Regions from separate parts of the Pseudoalteromonas sp. SR45-6 genome, predicted to be linked through region 2. Evidence: riboswitches for the same ligand, from Rfam matches in the RefSeq annotation. Region 2 holds a riboswitch; the other holds the start of a gene.

Region 1 (11,550 bases), on a different contig from region 2:
AGCACTGCCGACTCTAAAACCGGTGTTTTCAAAGATACCGCCACGAATAGTAACATCAGCTTGTGCTTCTGCCATGTTACGCGATTGCAAATCAACACGAGGGTCATACTCTAAATTTGATATAGGTGAGTCAAAGGTACCTACTGGTAACGTATTTGCTGTAGGGGATGCCTCGATTGTTATTTGCTCAATGGTTGTCGATTCTTCAGAGTCATCTGCCGCATAAGCAACACTGGATATGCTGGCAAGTACTGCGGGTATAATAAGGTGCGAGGTACGGTTCATGTTGTTTTTCTCATATTCTTTATGTGCGATTGCGCTAAAAATTAAAGTCGTAACACTTTTTTATAGCGTGATAAAATAGCAAAATTAAACAGTCACGATTTTTGGCGCTATTGTACATTAATTCGAAAAAACTGCATTTGATGATCATTCTTAAAATGAAAGCATTACACTGTCTTTGCTTGTTAAATATATTAGGTCCCTCTATGAATGAAAAACAACCAGCTAACTTTTATGCTCGCCAGCAAACTATTTATTTTGCGGGAGGGTGTTTGTGGGGCGTGCAAGAGTTTATGAAGCACTTACCCGGAGTAGTTATTACAGAAGCAGGGCGGGCTAATGGTACAAGTGATAATACACAAAGTGAGTACGATGGTTATGCAGAGTGTGTCAAAGTCATTTTTGATACTGATGCTGTCACGGTTAATAAACTAATTGATTATTTCTTTGAAATTATTGACCCATACAGTATTAATAAGCAAGGTGATGATGTGGGTGAAAAATACCGCACGGCTATTTATAGTGAAGAGCAAAGTCACTTAACGTTAGCAAGCGATTATATCAGCCAACGAGATGATGCCGACAAAATAGCTGTACAGGTTAAACCGCTAACAAATTATGTCCCCAGTGATGCTGAGCACCAAGACCGACTAACTAATCATCCAGATGATTACTGCCATATACCGCTAGATTTACTGCATAAATATAAGGCGGATTAGCATTTACTAATTTAATAAACCTGCATAGTTTAACTTTCATAAAAAATGCTATGTATAATTAATTATAAGAAGGACTTATGAATCTAGTAGAAATGTTGAAAGATCATTCTAGTGTAGTTGGCCAAGGCCAAGCAAGAAAAAAAGTTTATGATCTAGAAGCAAGATTAAATATTGATTTACCAAAAGATTTTTTTGATTACCTGGTAAACTTAAATTATGCAGAAATATTTGATGAGCCTATTTATGGGATTAACCCTGAGATAAAACGTTTAGATATTTACGAACAAAATAAGCACACTGAACATTTTAGATATGGGTTTCTTATGGTCTTTTCAAACGATATAGATGGTACTATTTATATTAGACCCGATACAAGCAATGTATACAATGCTAGCTTTACTAGTCCTATAGCCAATTCGTTCACAGAATTTGTGGCGAATGTGCTAAAAGAGGCATAAGACTTACAAAAAAGCTCACTAAATAGTGAGCTTTTTTGAATGCTAATTTAAAGTGTTATTTTAGTTTTTCTGGTGGAAAACCACTTAAAATTGTTGCAACGGCTTCTTGTACTGCTTTGTTACGCTCTTCAGGTGTTTGTTTCTTCTGAAGGCGACCTTCACGAGCACCACGCCAAACAAGCTGGTTAGAGGCACGGTCAACAACATCAATCACTAAAGTGCCCACATCAAATTCATGGGTTGTTGTTTGCGTGTTATAACCCATGCCCCAGTAGTTCCAACGTGCACCGTAACCTACATTAAATGTATCAACGTCAACTTTAGTATCAACAGAGGCATGATAGTTAATTAATACATCTGCTGATGCTTCATCGGCAGGTGTCATACCGTTTGCTTGTAATTGTGCATTTACCGCTTCACGCACACGTTTTTCCATCAATGGACTGATTTGATAGTTACCAGCGTCAGCCAAGGTCGCTTGTGGAAACCAAGCAAATGTTTTGTAGTTACCAAAGTCCACAGATTTGTCGTAGTCAATATCAGGCGTTTTTGCACACGCTGCTAGTAGTAATACAGCAGCTGCAATTAGTATATTTTTCATGGAGTTTGCTCCTTGGCAAATTTAATTACTATTCGTTTGATAACATAACATAGAATTAATTCAAGGAAATGTTATTTTTTACCTGTAATTTGTGTACATGATAAGTACTAATTAGTTTAGTCGTCCTTGACTGAATGATGCATTAATTTACACAAACGTGGCTATTGTCTTATTCATGCTCTACTTCTATCCAATCCTTTTCATCTACCCAGTTCTGGGCGCCGTCTTTAACGGAGCGAATTGGCACAATATAATCACAGCTAATTTGTGGTTTCACCGAGGCAAATATTGGCACAAAGCCAAAGCTGAGTGCGGTTTCTATAATTGCTTTTTGATTTTGCGGATCGATATCGGCCGCTTCATCAATATAAATCGGGATGCGGTATAAGTTTTGCTCTTGGTCGCTTAATAAGTAGCGGATAAACAACATACCGCATAATAATTTTATGGTGATACGCGTACCGTTTGAGCCAGCCGAATCAATTTTTTCAAAATGCTCGGTTTCGCCTGCACGGTTTACTACTTCAAAGCGAATATCAAATAAGTCAGTAAGGGTTAAACCGGCTTTATCAGAGGCAAGTTTAATTAAGTGATCTTTTGCTTCGTTGACAGCACTTTCACTGTAGGGTTCTTGGCTGAGTAAATCCAGCGTATCACCTTGTTCAAACTGATTTGAGGTACTGATTATGGTATCAATACTATCAACCAACATTTTGCGTGGTATCACGTTAATTTTAAATGCTTGTAAGTTTGAAATACGATGCTGACTAATGCCTTTATTGAAGCTGTTCATTTCACGGCGCAGTCTGTCTAAATCTTCACGCAGTCCCTTAATCGTCGCGGCTACTTCTGTGAGTGCAACCCGGGCTTGGCGTTCAACCGCATCACGTTCGTTATCAATATTATGGAACGCGGCAATCAATTTCTGGTATTTACTAAACTCGTCATTTTCGTTATCAAATTTGGTAATACCGGCATTGTAAATATGCAAATAGGTATTACGAACGTTGATATCAAAATTACGCAGCTCTTGGCAATCTTTATTAAAGTGATGAACTAAGTCACTGAGATTATCAAAGTCAATTTGCACATCAATCATATACGGGGTGACTTTACCGCTATATAAATCCAGCGTGTGGTCAATTCGTTCAGATTTCACTTGGCGTAGGCGCTCGGCTTGGCGTGAAATTAAATCTTTTTTCGATTTAATAATCGAGCGTCGATCACTAATTGAACCGCTGTTATTTTGAATATCTTGTAAGTAGCTATCAACTTGCTCGCGTTCAGCCAATAATTGCTCTTTTAAGAGTGTTTGTGCATCAATAGATTGCAGCATAACCTGGAATTGTTCAAAGCGTTTAAGTGCGCTTTCTGCTGCCATGAGTTCATCGTATAAGGCATCTTTTTCTTTTTGTTTGTCGGCCACATTGGCGGCCACATCACGCTGTTGCTTAAATTCATTGAGTGACTGTTCTAGGGCGCTGAGTTGCGCAGTAAGTTGCTCTTTATTTTCACCGCTTTGCATCTGCACCGGTGAGAGTTTTTTCAGCTTGATGGTCGCGCCTGGCAGGGTAAGCACGCCGCCTTTCACGTTATCTGATAATTGCTCTAAAAATGCACCAAAGGCATCTTCATCAGTGATATCTATATCACCATTACTGGTGGTGGCAAATGACAGAATGTCAGGGTTTAGAATACGCGAGATCTCTTCAACTTCTTTAAGTGATAAATCCTCGCGCATACGGGTAAATAAATTAAACTCAAGATTTTTAAGCTGTAGCTTTAAGCTTTTGATCTGCTTTTGTGTTTCACTAATACGGTAATCAAGAGTATGCAGGCTTTGCCCTTGTGCACTGTTGATAGAATGCGATAGTGACTCGTAATCTTGCTTTAATTGACCAAGGCTTACTTTTAAGGTTGCCATGTTAACCAATTCAAATTCAGATTTTAGAGCACCAAAGTCTAAAAACCATTGCTCTATTTGTGTTTGCCTGCGTTCAATATCGCGCGATTGTTGTACATAAAGTTGTTGTTTTTGTTCAAACTCGTGCTTTTCGTGTTCAATGTCTTCAAGGGCAACATTAAGCTCGCTCAATTGCGCCTCTTGGTAGCTATCAAAATCGATTAATGCTTGGTCAATTTTGGGGGCGTATGCGGCTAATTTACCTTTGAGTACGGTTTGGTTTTCAAGCATTGATTCAAGGGCGCAGATAGGCTCTTGCATCGACTCGAGTGCTTTTAGCTCACGTTTTGCGCGGTTTACTTTATCAAAGGAGCGACGCCATACTTCATAAAAATCGACCTTTGAGTTTGACATGTGGCGTTCAAATACGCGTAACATAAAGCGCTTTACGTCGGCAGCGCCTAATTTATGCAGGTTCAAAATACGGCGGAAAATTTCTTTATAAATTGCCGAATCTTGCACGTTGTTAAGCGGGATCATCTTTAAGTTAATGTCGCCATCAAATGGCGTGGCACCACCCGTTAATAGTGCGTTGAGCTCTTGCGCTTTAAGCTCAATAGGGTTAAAGCCTTGCTCTTTTAAATGATTAAACAGTTTAGTGAACTTAATGATGGTTTTACCTTGAGTATACTGCTCAAGATCAAGCTTGCCTTGGTAACAAAAAAACTGATGTGCGTAACCGGCAATTTTACCAAGCCCAGCTACACCAATCACCACCGGGCCATGGGGTAGGTCGGCTTCGAGTAAAATATAGGATTGATCTGACGAAAAATAAAATTTACGGGTTTCGTCTAAATCATGACCGTCCCATTCTGTTAGGCGTAAATCATTAATAAGCGGAAATTGCAGAGCATTGATCACCGAGCTTTTACCGGTGTTATTTGGTGCACAAATTGAGCTGCTTTTATCAAGCGGGATCACACATTTGGCATAACCGGCGGTGTTTAATAATGCCAGCTTACTGAGGCCGTATAGGTTTTTCATTATTCGTCCTCTCCAATATAGGTTTCTTCGTTTACTTCCATTAAGGCATCAATATAACGGTAGATAGGTGCTTGCAGCATAAAGCCGCCTTCTACTTCACGGGCAAGGCCAAGTCGAATCATGCGTAAGTACACGTCTTTACGTAGGTCTGATCCTGAAAAAATTTCGAGTTGATCAAATAAGTGCTTGTTCATTTGCACTAAAGTTTGCATCAGTTCTAAATCATTCACTTCATCAAATAAGGCACGCATTGGGTCTTTACCTGAGTTTGCATAGTGCTCAATTAAGATATAAATGGTTAAGGCAATCGCGCGGGAAATTTTCCCCATATTGGGTGTACTTTCATCACTGGCAAAGTAATAAAAACCACGGCTGTCATGTTGTAAATCGTGGCCAAGGGCGCTGAATAATGCGCGGTAATGATCAATTTGTTGATCAAGCTCTTGCCACATTACGGTGTCTTGTTCGCTAATGTGATAGCCGGTGACTAATTTTTTATTAATTGCTTGTAGATGACTAAGTTCATCTAAATTTATCTGTGTCATAACGGTTACTCATCCACTGTTGGTGTTTGCTGAGAGTCAACAGGCTTAGAATTAAAAGGGAAAAGAGAAAAATGTTGCCCGGCAATTTTTACGCGCATTTTTTCATCGCTTTGATTGATTTCAATATCGGTGTCACTTACCAGCTTTTGATATAAAAACAGCATTTCGTCGGCTTCAAGGTCGGGGTAGCTTTGCTCTAAAAAGGTCAATAATGGTTGTGGCTTTTTACGTTTAGCATTGAAGCGTTTTTTAAAGTTTGCTTTAACATTATTGTAATCTGGAATATTTGGCGTAACAAAAGCAGGCACATCTTGTTGATCAGGAAGTTCGTATTCACTGTGTTCAAACTCAACAAGTGCAGCCATATAAGCGACCATATGGCGCTGTTGCCCCAATGAGAATCGCTGCGTGTCAGAGACAAAATGTGGTTGTACGGCGCTGAGCATATTATCAACGCCATTTTTACGTACTAAACCAAGTACTTTAGCTGCTTGACGAGTGATCATATTATTACGGCGCAACTCTTCACGCAGTGGCATTAGCATATCGGCACTTTTACGCAGGCTTTCGCGACCAACTAAATGCATTTCTAAAATTCGGGTACGTAATCGTTCAAGCATGCGTTTATCTTGATAAGCTTTACCGCTGCGTTCAATATATTCGATTTGCGTACTGATTTGTGTTTCGATGGTATTAAAACAAGCATGAAAATCGCCACGAATATCAACCATTTCAAGCATTGGTTCAATGTATTCATCAAACGCTTCAATCACCGCTTGATAACGCTTTTGTAATGATTGCACCGCATTATTAGCTTTTGCTTGTTCTACAATATTTAAAATGGCATTTTCGTTGTGGGCAAATAGTTTCATTATTTTACGCACCCGATCATCCATAATGCGGCTAAAACGGCGCATCTCGTCGTAGTCTTCAATACTACCGGCATTGTCTAAACGGTTACCCAAACGGGCTAAATCTTCAACCAGCACGCTAATTTCTTGCGCCAAGCCTAAATGTTCTTCCTGCAATAAAAAAGTGGCAAAATCTGCAATTGCACGGTTAATTTCAAGTTGTGACGATTTAGCCAAGGGAATAATAATATCTTGGTTTAAAAGGCGGTTGGTTTCTTTGTAAATGCGCTCATTTGACCACGTAGGTTGTTTTTGTTTGATCGCATTTTGCACGTCTTTTAGGCTGAAATCAGCCATTTTAAAACGTTTAAATAGCAGCTCTAACATTCCCCAGTGCTCTGTTAGGGTATTTAGCAACTTTTTAGCTGGGATCATAAAACTCCAAAAATCCTAATTTATCTTGTAAAGCCGGCTTGTTAGGCCTCAGCGATTAGTCGTAGAAAAGCAAATTGACAATAGTTTTACACATTCTTTGGTGCTAGACTGCGCGCCGTGTCGTCCTGCGGCTCATAACATACAATTTTTACATTTTTATAAAGGTTGTTCAAACACCATGGTAACTGCAATTATCCTAACCCTGATAACGCTAGCATTCGTGCTCATCGTTATAGAGGATATTATCCATGTAAACAAGGCCAAAACCACGCTTTTCTTTGGTACTTTATGCTGGATTATCTTATTTATCTCGCCGCTTCACGGGCAAAGCCCCGAAAACGTACAACATCAACTTGACCACAATATTTTAGAGATTGCCACACTGTGGTTGTTTTTAATGGCTGCAATGACCTTTGTAGCCTATTTGAACTCCAAAGGTTTTATCCAAAATATTGTGCATAAGATAATGCCCAGTGCTATTAGCGAACGCAAACTGATGTTTTTGATTGGCGGGTTCTCCTTCTTATTTTCGTCGATTTCAGACAATATCACAGCCACATTAATTTCCCTTGCGGTGGTTATGTCGTTAAAACTCGATCCGAAAAAGCTAATTAAATACGCTACGCTTATCATCTTTAGTGTGAACTCGGGCGGAGTGTCGTTAATTACCGGTGATGTTACTACCTTGATGATTTTCCTTGATGACAAAGTTACCATTGGTCACTTGCTATTGTTGGTTGTGCCTGCGTTATTTAGCGTGGCGCTATTGGCCATTATGCTGTCATTTGGGCTCAACGGCCAAGTTGAGTTTACCAAACAAGAGGACCGTCGCATTGAGAAAACAGATATCACTATTGCAGTGATTTTCTTATCAACGATTGTCGGGACATTAACGTTAAGCGTGCTTTATCATGTGCCGCCTTTGTTAACTTTCTTATTTGGTTTGTCGTTGATGTTTTTAGTAGCGCAATTTTTAATGCGCAAAAAAGATGTGAATAAAAAAATCATCGATTATATTCGCGAAATAGAATACGACACCTTGCTGTTCTTCGTTGGCGTATTATTACTTGTAGGCGCCCTGAAAGAAGTCGGTATGCTCAGTAAGTTCACTCACCTTTACGAGTTAATGCCAGCACAATACGCTAATTATTTAATGGGTATATTATCAGCTGCGGTTGACAACGTACCACTAACGGCTGCGTTACTTAAAGCTGAAATAGTGATGAGTCCACAACAATGGTTGTCGTTTACGTATGCAACTGGGGTGGGGGGGTCCATGCTTATTATTGGCTCGGCTGCCGGTATTATCGCTATGAGTAAAGTAAAAGCGCTTACCTTTATGAGTTATTTACGTATGTCGGTGTATTTATTAATCGCTTATACAATTGGTTATATGGGATCGTATTTAGCAGGTAGTTTTATTTAATTGCTTTTATTATTTAAAACAACTTGACAGCTAGACGTCTAAACGATAACTTTCAAAGCCCGCTTAATAGCGGGTTTTGTTATTTAATTGCTAATAATTTACGTAATTAATCTAACATTCAGAAGAGGTGCGGTACTTAGGTACTTAATGTTAGGCGACGTATGCCTGTAATCATTAAGGAGGGAAGTACTCGCCGAGGAAAGCAACTGGACGTCACAGTGGTTTTTCGGTTTATGGGGCTGAATCCTCAAAACTGTCACCAATTAGGTGGAGAGCTTCTGGCAGTGGACTTTTCTTATCGAGCACCCCCTTGCCAAGTTCTTCTTGTTTTATCGTGGTATGAATGCCACAAAAGGAGACGACATGAATACCCAATTAGCTGCAACTAACTTGCAACAGTCAGCACAAAATCAAAAATCAGACTACGTAGTCGCAAAGTTCGGTGGCACCAGTGTGGCTAACTTTGAAGCGATGAGCCGTTGCAGTGAAATTATTGTAGCCGATAACAACGTACGAGTAGTGGCCGTAAGTGCCAGCGCAGGAGTGACTAATCACCTTGTGACCTTATGTAAAAAAGATTTATCAGCAGATGAGCGCAATGAGAACATTGCTGGCGTTATTGCTATTCAAGAAGCTATTTTAAATGAGCTGTCATTGGATGCTGATTTAGCTCATGGCTTTGATGAAACCATTAAAGCTTTTAAGTCACTTGCCAGTGAGCCACTAAAATCAAAGCAACAACATGATGAGTTATTGAGCTTTGGTGAGCGTTTATCATCCTATTTATTTACTCAGGTACTGCGTTTAAATGGCTTAAATGCGGTGCGTTTTGATGTGCGACAGGTATTAAAAACCGACAGCCAGTTTTCTAAAGCAACCCCAGATGTAGCTGCAACAGCAATGGCCGCAAAAGAGCATTTAATTCCGTTATTAGCTGAACAGGTTATTGTAACTCAAGGCTTTATAGGCAGTGACGCGCATGGTCAAACTACCACACTTGGTCGTGGTGGTTCAGATTACAGTGCGGCATTACTGGCCGAAGCTATAAACGCTAAAAGCGTGCACATTTGGACTGATGTCGTGGGCATTTTTAGCACCGATCCGCGCTTATGTGCTAAGGCTACGCCGATTGCGCGTTTAAGTTTTGATGAAGCGGCCGAAATGGCTACCTTTGGGGCGAAAGTATTACATCCGGCAACTATCTTACCTGCGAGCCGCAGCCATATTAGTGTGTTTGTTGGTTCTAGCCGTGAGCCTGAACGTGGTGGTACCTGGATCGAACGTGAGAAATCACAAATCCCCGGAATTCGTGCTGTCACGCAGCGTAAAAATCAAATATTGTTAACCTTAAAAAGCCCCGAAATGCTTTTGGCTAGTGGTTTTTTAGCCCACGTGTTTACAATTTTAAGTGAGTTTAATATCTCGGTTGATTTGGTAACTACCTCAGAGATAAGTGTTGCAATTACTTTAGATAATGCGCCAAATGCCTCGCGTCCTGAGCTTGATCAAGAATGCCTTGATAAGTTAGCGGAGTTTTGCCACGTGTCGGTTGAGAACAACTTAACCTTAGTGGCATTAATTGGTTCACAAATTCAATTACGTCAGCAAGAAATTAACTTAATGAATGTATTAAGCGATTTTAATATTCGCTTAATTTGTCATGGCGCAAGTAAACATAACCTGTGCTTTTTAGTGGAGCAGAGCGAGTCAGACTTTGTTGTGCAAGCGATCCACAGCCGTTTATTAGAAGTTCAAAACGCCGCGTAATTGGGCGGTAGAATTTACCACAGAGCACTGCCAGACAGTGCTCTTGTCACTTACCACACTGATATCAAACTCATGATATTGACAACTCAGCGCTGTTAAATTTGCTCGCTCAAGTTCAGTAAATACATTGGGGCTGAGTAATTTTGCAATTGGTTGGCTGGTGGCTTTGGCAAGTGCTTCTTTTAAGGTCCATATTCTAAAAAATCGTTCTGCGCTTTGCTGATCTTGCGTTATTAAATTTACCTCATCAAGATGATAAAAATGCTTAGCGAGCTTTGCAAATGGGCGCTTCAGGTTTATTTTTTCAATATCAAAACCAAATTCAATTCGTTCTACATTTAATGCAGCACCGACAAAACCATTAGAGTGGGATAAACAACTACGCAATACAGTGTCACTGTCAGTTATATGTAGCAGTAATTTACTGCTTTGCTGGTCAAATTCAGAGCTAATATGGTTATTTGCTAGATCACGAAATTGTGGCATCGTTTGTTTTACCAAATACTTAAGCAGTAGCCGAGTGGCTAAATATTCTTGCTTGGCTTTGTAACTTTTTCTACGGGTGATCACCGTCAGTTCAAATGGGCTTAATAGTGCGTTTAAATCGAATTCATCAACATTTAACTGCTGGGCATCAAATAATAAAATAGTATTCGCATTGAATGGCTGCACGCTGTGTTTGGTGATAACGAGTTGCTGTTGAAAAAATAATGCAGGCATAAAATCCACAATTAAAGTGATAAAAGAACAAACATGTTTATATTTTGTGCGGTTGTGCGCTGGTTAATTAAGCCAAGGCAAATTTATTACTCTGTGAGAGTTAAATATGGTTTAATTCACAATAATGAAAAATAATAACAGATTTGTAGATGTATGGCACAATTGCGTGATGGTTTTCAAAGCCGCCTTGGCTTTGTTTTAGCAGCTTCTGGCGCTGCAGTTGGATTAGGTAATATTTGGGGATTTCCCACGCAAGCGGCAAATCATGGCGGCGGCGCGTTTTTACTAGTCTATTTTATAGTTATCTTTTTTTTAGCCTTGCCAGCTTTATACACTGAGTTGTACTTAGGCCATAAAGCGCAAGCTAATCCGGTTAAAGCACTTAGACAAGCATGGCAAGAGCAAGCACCGCAAGTAGGCGCTGCTGCTGGTTATTTAGGTTTAGCCGGTGCGATTGTGATGCTGAGCTTTTACTCAATTGTTGCAGGTTGGATGCTTGCTTATGCCCTTGAACCCATTGCTAGCTTTTTTGGATTTACCACCGTCAGTACGTTTTTGCACACGGATTCGATGGCGCGTAATTTTGTATTTACACCACTGATGCTGATCCTCACTGCGAGTATTATTCTCAAAGGTGTTAAATCTGGCATAGAAACATGGTCGCGACGGTTAATGCCGATGCTATTGGTGTTACTCGTTGTGCTAATTGCTTATATAGCCACGCTTGATGGCGCAAGTGAAGGCTTTGCTGCGTATTTAGTGCCAGACTTTAGCCAAATACTCGACCCAGGTTTAATTA
Region 2 (11,550 bases):
TCGCCTTTTAAACGATAGACAGGAATTGTGAGCGGTAGGCCGTTGGCAACTTCACCAACTACTATGTTTTCTTGGCTTATAGCTTTAGTCGTACTCATCTCAATTACCTTAAGTAGTAGTTGGCATCTTCAGCTGTGCGAATACAGTTAAGCTCGCCATTTTGTAATGTGTATTCAGCGGCTAGCTCATGACATAAAAAATACGGCATACTTTCGGTAAAGCCGTACGCGCCACATTGGCTAAACACCAACCAGTCTTGCTCATTTAAATCACTAGGTAATTGGTGTTCACCTAAGCAATCAAGTGCTGTACATAATGGCCCATATAAGCTCATAGTTTTGTATGCAGCAGTTGAGTCTCGTAATAATCGTGCTGGGAAATCTTGGCTGGTGACTGCAGGGCGCAATAAATGATTAATACCGCCGCTTAAGATCACTTGTTGTTGGGCATAGTTAAGTTTTCGCTCAACGACAGGCGTTGCGTAATGACCGCATTCGCCCACAGCATAACGGCCAAGCTCCATCCAGAGTTCTTGTACGCCTGCGGCATGTTTAATGTTAGCTAATGCATCAATGAGCGCATCCCAACTTAAGGTTGGTGCATCAAGAGTGTAAGGAATACCTAAACCACCGCCTAAGTCGAGTACTTTTAAGTGAATACCTAAGTCGTTGGCAAGCTTTGTTAACGGCGTAATCATTTGTGTCCACAGCTCAGCGAGTTTGTCGCTGCTAAGCATGTTGCCCCACTGAAAAATATGCAGACCGTCAAAATTAAGCGCTGGGTAGTCGCTAGTATTTAGCGCTTGCCATTCATCGCAACCTAAACCAAATGGAGTAAGGCTATCGCCACCAAGTGGGTTTTTTTCCCCTTCAGGCCAGCGTAATTGCACTCGCAGTAATACCTGTAACTGACAGTTTTGTAAGCTTGCTTGCTCGTTAAGCCAGCGTACTTGATTAAGGCTTTCGGCAACAAAGGTACGTACGCCGCGCGCAATAAAGTGTTTAATTTGTTTTGGGCTTTTGGCAGGCCCTGTATTGAGCACGCGCTCGCTGTTAATACCTTGAGCAAGTACTTGCTCAAGTTCGCCCTTGCTTGCCACATCAAAGTTAAAACCCGCGTTATCTAAGCTTTGAATGACTTTAGATAATGGGTTAGCTTTTACGGCATACCACAGTTTTACCTCAGTTTGCGTCACTAACCGCGTTAAGTGTGCGTTTAATGTATCAAGGTCGTAAATAAAAAAGGGTGTATCAAGCGCAGTTGATAGCTCATCAATGGCGGTTTTAACTGGCGTGCTCAAAAAGCTCATTAACGTAAAACCTCTTCAAGCAGCAATGAGGCATCACTTTGTTCATCACGGTATTTTACAATTAATGCACACGACATACTTAATCCTTGCTCGCGAGCCCAAGTATTAGAAGCTGGGCGAGAACCTGGAATAACAATCGCGTATTCAGGAATAGGCTCGCCTTTAGCCAGCTGGCGCTCATTAACACAGTCATAAACAGGAATAGTTGCTGATAAGCGTACACCTGGTGCGAGCACCGCGCCTTTTTTCACTACTACGCCTTCAACAATCACGCAACCTGCACCGATGAATGCATCGTCTTCTACCACCACCGGGCTTGCACCAATAGGTTCAAGTACACCGCCTAGTTGTACTGCAGCGCTTAAATGTACATTTTTACCTACTTGCGCACACGACCCCACTAACGCGTGGCTATCAACCATAGTGCCTTCGTCGATAAAGGCACCAATGTTTACATATGCTGGTGGCATAATAATCGTGCCCTTAGCAACGTGTGCGCCACGGCGAACGCTTGAGCCACCAGGTACCATACGCACTCCAGCATCGGCTGCAAAACCTTGTGGTGCTAAATTGTGTTTATCAACAAAGCCACCTGGAAATTCGGTATTAGTGCCATTTTTAAACGCTTCTAAAATACCTTGTTTTACCAGAACGTTAGCATGCCATTGGCCGTTGTCGTCTTGTGTTGCTGCGCGCACAGCGCCCGATTCTAAATTATTTAGTAGTTCTAACCAGCTCATTATAAAAACCTGTATTTAATGCCAAGATAAAATGGTGTTGTTTGCGTTGTTAATACAATCAGTTTGCGTTAACTCAAGATGCGTCAAAGGTGGACGTAAGTACGGGCTGTTAATTCGCCCTTGTAAATGCATCAATACTTTGACGGGGATAGGGTTTGCGACAGCAAACAAGCTTTGAATGGCTTGTGACCAGTCGGCAAATAAATTGGGGTGTTGACCGCTGAGACTTCGTTTTACAAACTCATGGGTTTGCACAGGCCATGCATTAGCAGCCACAGAGACTAAACCTTTTGCGCCAGCCTGGGCAAAGTAAGGCATCAGTGCATCGTCACCGCTAAAAATAGCTAAATTAGGTGCGACTTTTCTAAAACCTTCAAATTTAGTAATGTCGCCACTGGCTTCTTTGAGTGCCCACAAGTTTTTATGGTCTTTCAAGTTGCTAATTACGGCCGATGGAATATCAACAGCACTGCGCCCTGGTACGTTATAAAGCATGCAAGGATGTTTACTGGTATTAAGTAAGCTTTCAAACCAATGTGTTTGGCCTACCACGCCGGGCTTAGCGTATAGGGGAGTGCCCAGTAAATAGCTATGAATGGGTAACTGATTACAGTATTCAACCCAGGCAATTTGTTGCTTTAGATTTATACCGCCTACTGCAACCATCAGCGGTACTGTTGGCGTTAATTGGCACACGTGTTCAACAATCGCTTGTTGCTCTTTGAGTGTTAGTGCGAGGCCTTCGCCGGTGCTACCAAGTAATAAAATACCATTGTCAGCCACTTGCTGCTGTGCAACTAACTGATCAAGAGTGGCATAGTCGACTTCACCAGCGTCAGTAAATGGCGTGACGAGTGCCGTCCACAAAGGGTAGTCATTTAAATTGAAGTTATTGATCATCTCTCACGAACTTATAAGTGATTCGAGGAGTTAATAAGCTTTTATGATTGGAGCCACATTAACGTCGTTCGAACTAATAATTCGAAGAGCGAATGGGCTTAATATAATAGGGCGCTATGGCCTTATTACGCTAAGACCAGAAGCTCTCCACCAAATATTTTAACAGCCAAGCTGTTATTGGTGACAGTCGCTGGGATTCAACCCAGTCGCCCGAAGTAAAACTTCACAAAAAGTGTTACTTCTCGGCGTTAATTCCCCTCACGTATGATCACTGGAGTGTGTGCTCCTCACATACGTTACCTGAATAACGCACCTCTTCTAGCCCATGGTGTAAGTTTTATCGTTTAAAACTCAAACCTTTAATAGGGGTAATGCGAAAGATTAAAGCATTTTAGCCGTCTAGGTGTCAAGGCTGGATATTTTTAAGTTTATTTTTAGCTGCAATGTGCTCCTGACATTTTTTTACAACGTAAATAGCGTTACAGTAAGCGTAATAACAAGCAGTGGTAGTGAGTAATGGAAAAATTTCAAGATATATATCAACGAGCGGCACAGCGAAAAGGTAGCGAAGTAATGTTACAGCAATTACTTGTTGCCCCTCAAAATGCAAAGCAATTAACTGCTTTACCTGATGATGCATGGCTTGAAGAGTTTACCCGCAAAATTTTTCAAAGTGGTTTTTATTGGTCAGTGATCAACAATAAATGGCCAGGTTTTCGGGAAGTATTTTGGGATTTTAGTGTGGCTAAATTATTAATGATGCCGCCAGATATGCTTGAGCAAAAAGCCACCGATGAGCGAATCGTTCGTAACTTTAAAAAAGTGCAAACGATCCCAGAAAATGCGTATATGATCCATGAAGTGGCAAGTGAACATGGCAGTTTTAGTCAGTTTATTGCAGATTGGCCGAGCGACGATATTATTGGTTTGTGGGGGTATTTAAAAAAGCATGGGGCGCGTTTAGGTGGTAACACCGGCCCTTATGCATTGCGAACCTTAGGGAAAGATACTTTTTTATTATCGCGTGATGTAGAAAGTTATCTCCGTGCTCATAAAATAATTGATGGCGGTTTACAAACTAAAAAGTCACTTGCCAGCGCTCAACATTTTTTTAATGAATTGCAGCAACAAAGCGGATTAAGCCTTCAAGAGCTCAGTTTGTTAGTTGCATACAGCGTGGGCGATAATCGCGTTGGCATACAAACAACCCAAGCCTAAGGAATACTATGAAATTAGTTGCTCGTTACACCCAGATTACTGATGATTTTGCTGTGGCGGATCAGCCAAGTGCTGTTATTGCTCCAAACTTACTGCTGTGGAACGATACGTTAGCTAGGCAGCTTAATATTGAGGTTGCCACATCAGAACGTGCGGTAATTTTTTCTGGTAATCTTAATAACAGCGATGTTGCTGCTGTGGCATTAGGTTACTCAGGGCATCAATTTGGACATTTTTCACCGCGTTTAGGTGATGGGCGAGCACATTTATTAGGGGCTGTCACTGATCAGCAGCAACAGCTTTGGGACATTCAACTCAAAGGTTCTGGTGCTACGCCATTTTCACGTGGAGGTGATGGCCGTTGTGCAATCGGTCCTGCGGTACGTGAATATATAATGAGTGAGGCAATGCACGGGCTTGGCATACCGACGACACGTTGTTTGGCAGTTGTTGCCAGTGGTGAAACAGTTTACCGTCAACCACCACAACAAGGAGCCATTGTTACCCGCGTTGCTAGTAGTCATATACGTGTCGGTTCGTTTCAGTATTTAGCTGCGCAAGGTGACGTTACTGGTTTAAAAGCCTTAGCTGATTTAGCTATTGAGCGTCATTATCCTGAGATAAAGTCTACGGGCTCTGCGCGTTATTTGGCATTTTTAAGTGCGGTAATTGAAAAGCAAGTTAGCCTGATTGTTAGCTGGATGCGCGTTGGTTTTATTCATGGAGTAATGAATACTGATAATACGCTCGTCAGTGGTGAGACCATCGATTATGGCCCTTGTGCAATGATGAATCAGTTTGATTTTGATACTGTATTTAGTTCTATTGATCGCCAAGGCCGCTATGCTTTTGGCAATCAACCTAATATTGCTAATTGGAATTGTGCACGTTTAGCTGAAAGTTTAATTCCTTTAATTAGCGATGACGAAGAGCAGGCTGTTGAGCTATTAAGCCCATTAATAAATAGTTTTGCTGAGCAGTTTCATCAAGCATTTACACAGATGTGGGCGAAAAAATTGGGCTTTGATGGTCATCAAGACGGCGATGCTGAATTAGTATTCGAGTTATTAACTTTACTGAAAAGTCATCAGCTTGATTACACCAATACTTTTGACTCCTTAACAGAATCATTGCAAGGTCAGACTGCCATTCCGAGTGACTTGGCTGGTTGGTCTATTAAGTGGTTAGCCAGAACAAATACGCAAAGCTATCAGCTGATGCGCCAAGCCAACCCACGCTTGATCCCGCGTAATCATATCGTTGAAAGCATAATACAGCAGTATGAAAGTACTGGTGAAAGCAGCATGTTAGATGAATATTTAACGGCCTTGAGGTCGCCTTACCAATTGTTGGCAAGCCCTGCATTTTGGTACTCCCCGCCTGTTGATGGGGATACTAATTACCAAACATTCTGCGGAACATAATAACGCAGTGCTGATTGTTAGGCGTATTGTTCGTAAATTGAGCGACGATTAATGAATTGATGTGACTTATACATCCAGATCTTTAGTTAAAAGCTGTTATTTATTAATAATTATAAGAAATAAATATGCTTAACTACTTGTTGATTTAAAATTAACCAATATAATGCACTCATTAGCTTAAGCATTTAAATTATTAAAGCCAAAGATATTAGAAACGTTGTGGCTGAAATTGCAGTGATAGCAATTACAATGCTGACAATCGATAGATGTGCAAGTTAGGTAAAGTTTTTTATCTGAACTATAATGTAGGGCGCTTTATTTTAATAAATAGTTAAATTGCAAAATATGCATTTAAATATTTTCGTTAAGTAATGATTAACTAAAGATACGGTACTCTATGGTTAAACTTATTGAGCTAGGGTCTCTTAGCTACAATTTTAATTGTGAAAATGGGAAGGAAACAATGAAATTAAAATCACTTACTATTGCTTTAGCACTAGCTGCAACTAGCGCTTCAAGTTTCGCTGCTGAAAAAGAAGGTTTCTTTATCGGTGCTTTTGGCGATTATTACGATGCTTCATGGGAAAATGTCCGTGGAAGCGCAGGTACCAACGTTGATGATTCAACTGGTTGGGGTGCAGAAATTGGTTATCGTTTTAACGATTACTGGAGTGCACGTCTAGAATATGCTGATATGGATTTTGACATTTCAAATGCAAATCCTGCCATGAACGCAACAAGCATGGACGGCGACCGTTTAGGTATTGATGGTCTTTATCACATCAACGGCGGCCCTTTCTATGGTATTTTCGGTCTTAAAAAAATCGATATTACAGAAAACCTAACTTTTGCTAATGTGGGTGCTGGTTACCAACATTACTTCACTGATAATTTTGCATTTAATGCTGAAACATCTATTTACCAAGGCCTTGACCGTGGTTACACAGATGTAGGTGCTAAACTTGGTCTTAGCTATTTATTTGGCAAGCAAAGTTCAGCTGCTGAGCCAGTTAAAGCTGCTCCAGCTCCAGCTACAGTAGTACCTGTAGCAGTTGCCCCGGTAGATAGCGATGGTGATAACATCCCTGATGCAGATGACCAATGTGCAAACACACCAATGACAGATGCTGTTGATGGTACAGGTTGTACTTTATATGAAGACCGTGAAGTAACTAAAAGCTTGTTAGTAACATTCCCTAACAACGCCTCAAAAGTTGCTGGTAAATATGACAGCGGTATTGACCAAGTTGCTAGCTTCTTAAAAGAGCATACAGACACAACAGTATTACTTGAAGGTCATTCTTCAGCTGTTGGTAAAGCTGAGTATAACAAGTGGTTATCGAAAAAGCGTGCTGATGCAGTTGCTGCTAAGCTAATTGCTGATGGCATTGCTGAAGATCGTATTACTACTGTTGGTCTAGGCGAAGAGCGTCTTAAAAATACAGACAACACACCTGCTGCACACGCGGAAAACCGTCGTGTAGAAGCACACCTTAAGTCAATTGAGCGCGTGAAAGTTAAGCGTTAATAGCATTTGATTTATTAAAAACCCAGCAAGATGCTGGGTTTTTTTATGCCTAAAAAATAGCAATGATTCGCAGTTAATTAACATTCATGTGAATGGTTTTTTCCTAATTGGTTATTCACAGTATTTATAATGAGTATAGAATTTTGCTTGATTGCACGGATTTTCATCTATATTTAAAAGCTTTATAATTAATCGTCAGAATACTATAAGTATTGAGTAATTTTTCGCGAGAATGTGTATTACTGAATACTTTCACGTCACCAAGAGGGCAATATTGTGCTAGAAGATTATCGTAAACACGTAGAAGAACGTGCCGCGTTAGGTATCGTACCAGCGCCATTGGATGCTCAGCAAACGGCTGATCTTATCGAGCTAGTTAAAACACCACCTGCAGGTGAAGAAGAGTTTATTTTAGACTTATTAGTAAATCGCGTGCCGCCAGGTGTGGATGACGCAGCTTACATCAAAGCTGGCTTTTTAGCCGCAGTTGCTAAAGGTGAGGCAACTTCACCACTAATTTCAAAAGAAAAAGCAGCTGAACTATTAGGCACAATGCTTGGCGGTTACAACATCGCCCCCATGATTGAGCTACTTGACGAAGAAGCGCTTGCGCCAATCGTTGTTAAAGGTCTTGCAAATACGTTATTAATGTTTGATGCATTTTATGACGTTGAAGAAAAAGCAAAAGCGGGTAATGAATACGCTAAGCAAATTATTGAATCTTGGGCTGCTGCAGAATGGTTTACCAATAAACCTGCGGTTGCTGAAAAAATCTCAGTTACGGTATTCAAAGTAACAGGCGAAACAAATACTGATGATTTATCACCAGCGCCAGACGCCTGGTCACGTCCTGATATTCCATTGCATGCTTTAGCAATGCTAAAAATTGAACGTGACGGTATTACACCTGATAAAGCTGGTGAAGTTGGTCCAATTACACAACTTGAAGAACTAAAAACGAAAGGCTTACCACTTGCCTACGTAGGTGATGTTGTTGGTACTGGCTCTTCTCGTAAGTCAGCAACTAACTCTGTACTTTGGTTTATGGGCGATGATATCCCGTTTGTACCAAACAAGCGTGTTGGCGGTGTATGTTTAGGTAATAAAATTGCGCCAATCTTCTTCAACACAATGGAAGATTCAGGCGCATTACCAATCGAATTAAATGTTGATGAACTTAACATGGGTGAGCAAATCGATATCTTCCCTTACGAAGGTGTTGTTAAGCGTCACGGTACTGATGAAATTATTTCTACTTTTGAACTTAAATCTGAGGTAATTTTAGATGAAGTTCGTGCTGGTGGTCGTATCCCACTAATCATTGGTCGTGGTTTAACTGACAAAGCGCGTACATCTCTTGGCTTGGGTGCAACTGATGTATTTAAAGTACCAACAGCAACAGAAGTTTCTGATAAAGGCTTCACACTAGCGCAAAAAATGGTTGGTAAAGCATGTAACGTTGCTGGTATTCGCCCAGGTCAATACTGTGAGCCTAAAATGACAACTGTTGGTTCGCAAGATACAACCGGTCCTATGACGCGTGATGAACTTAAAGATTTAGCCTGTTTAGGTTTCTCTGCAGATTTAACAATGCAGTCTTTCTGTCATACATCAGCTTACCCTAAACCTATTGATGTAAATACTCACCATACGCTTCCTGATTTCATCATGAACCGTGGCGGTGTTTCACTTCGCCCAGGTGACGGTATTATCCACTCATGGTTAAACCGCATGTTATTACCAGATACCGTCGGTACTGGTGGTGATTCACATACACGTTTCCCATTAGGTATTTCATTCCCAGCTGGGTCGGGTGCAGTAGCATTCGCAGCAGCAACTGGTGTAATGCCACTTGATATGCCTGAATCAATTTTAGTCCGTTTTAAAGGCGAAATGCAGCCTGGTATCACATTACGTGACCTAGTACATGCAATCCCTTACTACGGTATTAAGCAAGGCTTATTAACCGTTGAGAAAAAAGGAAAAATTAACGAATTCTCTGGTCGTGTACTAGAAATTGAAGGCGTTGAGCACCTAACTGTTGAGCAAGCATTTGAATTATCTGATGCATCTGCAGAGCGTTCGGCGGCAGGTTGTACTGTTAAGTTATCTAAAGAATCTATTTCTGAATACCTAGAATCAAACATTGTGATGCTGAAGTGGATGATCTCTGAAGGTTACGGTGATGTACGTACGATTGAACGTCGTGTTACAGCAATGCAAGAGTGGTTAGCTAACCCAGAACTTATGGAAGCTGATAAAGACGCTGAGTACGCTCATATAGTTGATATCGATTTAGCCGAAATTAAAGAGCCAGTTCTTTGTGCACCAAATGATCCAGATGATGCGCGTCTTCTTTCTGATGTTGCAGGCGAGAAAATTGATGAAGTATTCATCGGCTCTTGTATGACTAACATTGGTCACTTCCGTGCTGCTGGTAAGTTGCTTGATGGCTTTAAAGGTCAATTACCGACTCAGCTTTGGGTTGCTCCACCAACTAAGATGGATAAAGACCAACTTACAGAAGAAGGTTATTACGGTATTTTTGGTCGTGTTGGCGCACGTATCGAAACTCCAGGTTGTTCACTATGTATGGGTAACCAAGCACGTGTTGCAGATCAAGCAACAGTTGTGTCTACCTCTACACGTAATTTCCCGAACCGTTTAGGTAATGGCGCAAACGTATTTTTAGCTTCATCTGAACTTGCTGCAATCGCTGCAATTTTAGGTAGGTTACCAACATCTCCTGAGTATCAAGAATATGCTGCGAAGATCAATGCAACAGCATCAGATACATACCGTTACTTGAACTTCCATCGGATGCCTGCTTACACTAAAAAAGCAGACAACGTGATTATTCAACAAGCTGTTTAAAAGTCTACTTGTTGCAAAAAAACCCACAATATGTGGGTTTTTGTTAAGCCTTTGTTCATTTCCACTTGACGAAAAGTTTTCTTAGTCTAGAATCTTACCAATAAAAAATTAACATATGTTATTAGTTGCCATGGAAAAGGCGATAACTTCCTTCATGCTATTAAAATAATTAATCAGCAATGAAAGGCACCATCGTAAACTCCTTAGCTAATTTCAATTTCATTTACCACATCAAATTACGCAGCATCAATATCTTTAGTGTACGAAAGAATAATTAGCCTATGAGAATCAGGGGATTGGGAGATTTAATAACTTGAGAATGATGATTCGAGCTTGAGGCTTCTGAGGTGTAATTCTTAAAGTATAAATATAAAAAGTTATAAGAACCGAAAACAAAATTTTAAAGCCACATTAAGCTAAGGCTTTTTTAAATTATTAAAGGGAAATGATTTAAACACAGCTCCCTCAATAGCATCCATTTAAAAGGGGAATAAAATGGGTTTTTTTGAAATAAAGCTACGCATAGGCTTACTAGCCAGTGCGCTATTTTTAACTGGCTGTGGAGGCGGAGGTGATGATAGCGGTAGTACAACGCCAAAACCTGTTGACCCAGTTAACCAAGGCCCAATAGTTACACTAACGGCTGCAGATGAACAAATAGAACAAGAAACATTCACTCTTAAAGCGACAGCAAATGATACTGATGGTGAAATTTCGTCATATAGTTGGAGCCACGATGCGAGCTTTGACTTTATCAGTGATGGTCTTTCCAGTGCTGAAGTGAGCTTTACTTCCCCCGATATCAGTGAAGACATTACGGTTAATTTTACTGTAACGGTTACTGATAATGATGGTGCTTCAGCATCATCCTCTCAAGCGGTGCTCATCAAGCGTAAAGTATCCAATGTAACCATAACAGGGCTTGTTACTGATGAGCCAATTGCAAATGCTGAACTTGAAATTGTTGTTGGTGGTGAATCGTTCCAGGTTCAAGCAAATGATAGTGGTCGTTATACAGCGGTTTTAAATATCGATGAGTCATCAACTAAAAAGTTGGTAAGAGTAAAAGCGAAAGGACTAGATGCCTTAAACCCAGGTGTTGAGTTTGTATCGCAGCTAAGTTCAGTTGAAAAGCTTTTAGCACAAGCGGGCGAGGATAATACGCTTGATAGTAATGATAATTTTAGTGTCAATATCACTAATGTTACCACTGCTGAATTTGCACTTTTAACACGTGATGGTACAGAGCCTGCGAGTGAAGAAGAGCTTAATAGCGCACTGTTAAATGTTGATGCGGATGAGAAGATTCAGCTAGCAACACTTATTAAGATTGTTGTTGATAATCCAGATTATCAATTACCTGAAGGTATTAATAGCACGCTGGAGCTTGTTGCGAATGAACAAGTCGCGAAGCAGTTTGAAGAAGAAGTGATAGAGAAAGATCCTGAAATCATCGAAAAAACCAAAAAAGAAATTAAAGAAGATGATGCTCTCGTAACCGGCGCAACAGGTACGCTCGAGGGTAATTATATTATTAACTCACCTCGTTATCATACC

What was found. A riboswitch is a leader RNA that binds a small molecule or an ion and turns the genes downstream of it on or off. The one in region 2 is predicted to bind lysine.
Region 1: linked by a shared signal. The riboswitch ahead of lysC (lysine-sensitive aspartokinase 3) and the one ahead of dapA (4-hydroxy-tetrahydrodipicolinate synthase) in region 2 are both predicted to bind lysine.

What each region holds. Positions count from the first base shown of each region.
Region 1 covers NZ_JACJDM010000061.1:10,360-21,909, forward strand. The annotation lists gene H5158_RS19330 (TonB-dependent siderophore receptor) at 1-285, opposite strand, end outside; gene H5158_RS19335 (peptide-methionine (S)-S-oxide reductase) at 489-1,001, shown strand; gene H5158_RS19340 (SMI1/KNR4 family protein) at 1,079-1,459, shown strand; gene H5158_RS19345 (DUF4136 domain-containing protein) at 1,515-2,060, opposite strand; gene H5158_RS19350 (ATPase) at 2,230-5,007, opposite strand; gene H5158_RS19355 (condensin complex protein MksE) at 5,007-5,552, opposite strand; gene H5158_RS19360 (hypothetical protein) at 5,558-6,838, opposite strand; gene nhaD (sodium:proton antiporter NhaD) at 7,017-8,264, shown strand; lysine riboswitch at 8,379-8,550, shown strand; gene lysC (lysine-sensitive aspartokinase 3) at 8,628-10,031, shown strand; gene H5158_RS19375 (4'-phosphopantetheinyl transferase superfamily protein) at 10,008-10,751, opposite strand; gene H5158_RS19380 (sodium-dependent transporter) at 10,905-11,550, shown strand, end outside.
Region 2 covers NZ_JACJDM010000038.1:31,792-43,341, forward strand. The annotation lists gene H5158_RS15595 (succinylglutamate desuccinylase/aspartoacylase family protein) at 1-98, opposite strand, end outside; gene H5158_RS15600 (PLP-dependent decarboxylase) at 104-1,309, opposite strand; gene H5158_RS15605 (2,3,4,5-tetrahydropyridine-2,6-dicarboxylate N-succinyltransferase) at 1,309-2,049, opposite strand; gene dapA (4-hydroxy-tetrahydrodipicolinate synthase) at 2,065-2,949, opposite strand; lysine riboswitch at 3,082-3,275, opposite strand; gene H5158_RS15615 (DNA-3-methyladenine glycosylase I) at 3,466-4,167, shown strand; gene H5158_RS15620 (YdiU family protein) at 4,176-5,591, shown strand; gene H5158_RS15625 (OmpA family protein) at 6,055-7,119, shown strand; gene acnB (bifunctional aconitate hydratase 2/2-methylisocitrate dehydratase) at 7,396-9,993, shown strand; gene H5158_RS15635 (leucine-rich repeat domain-containing protein) at 10,489-11,550, shown strand, end outside.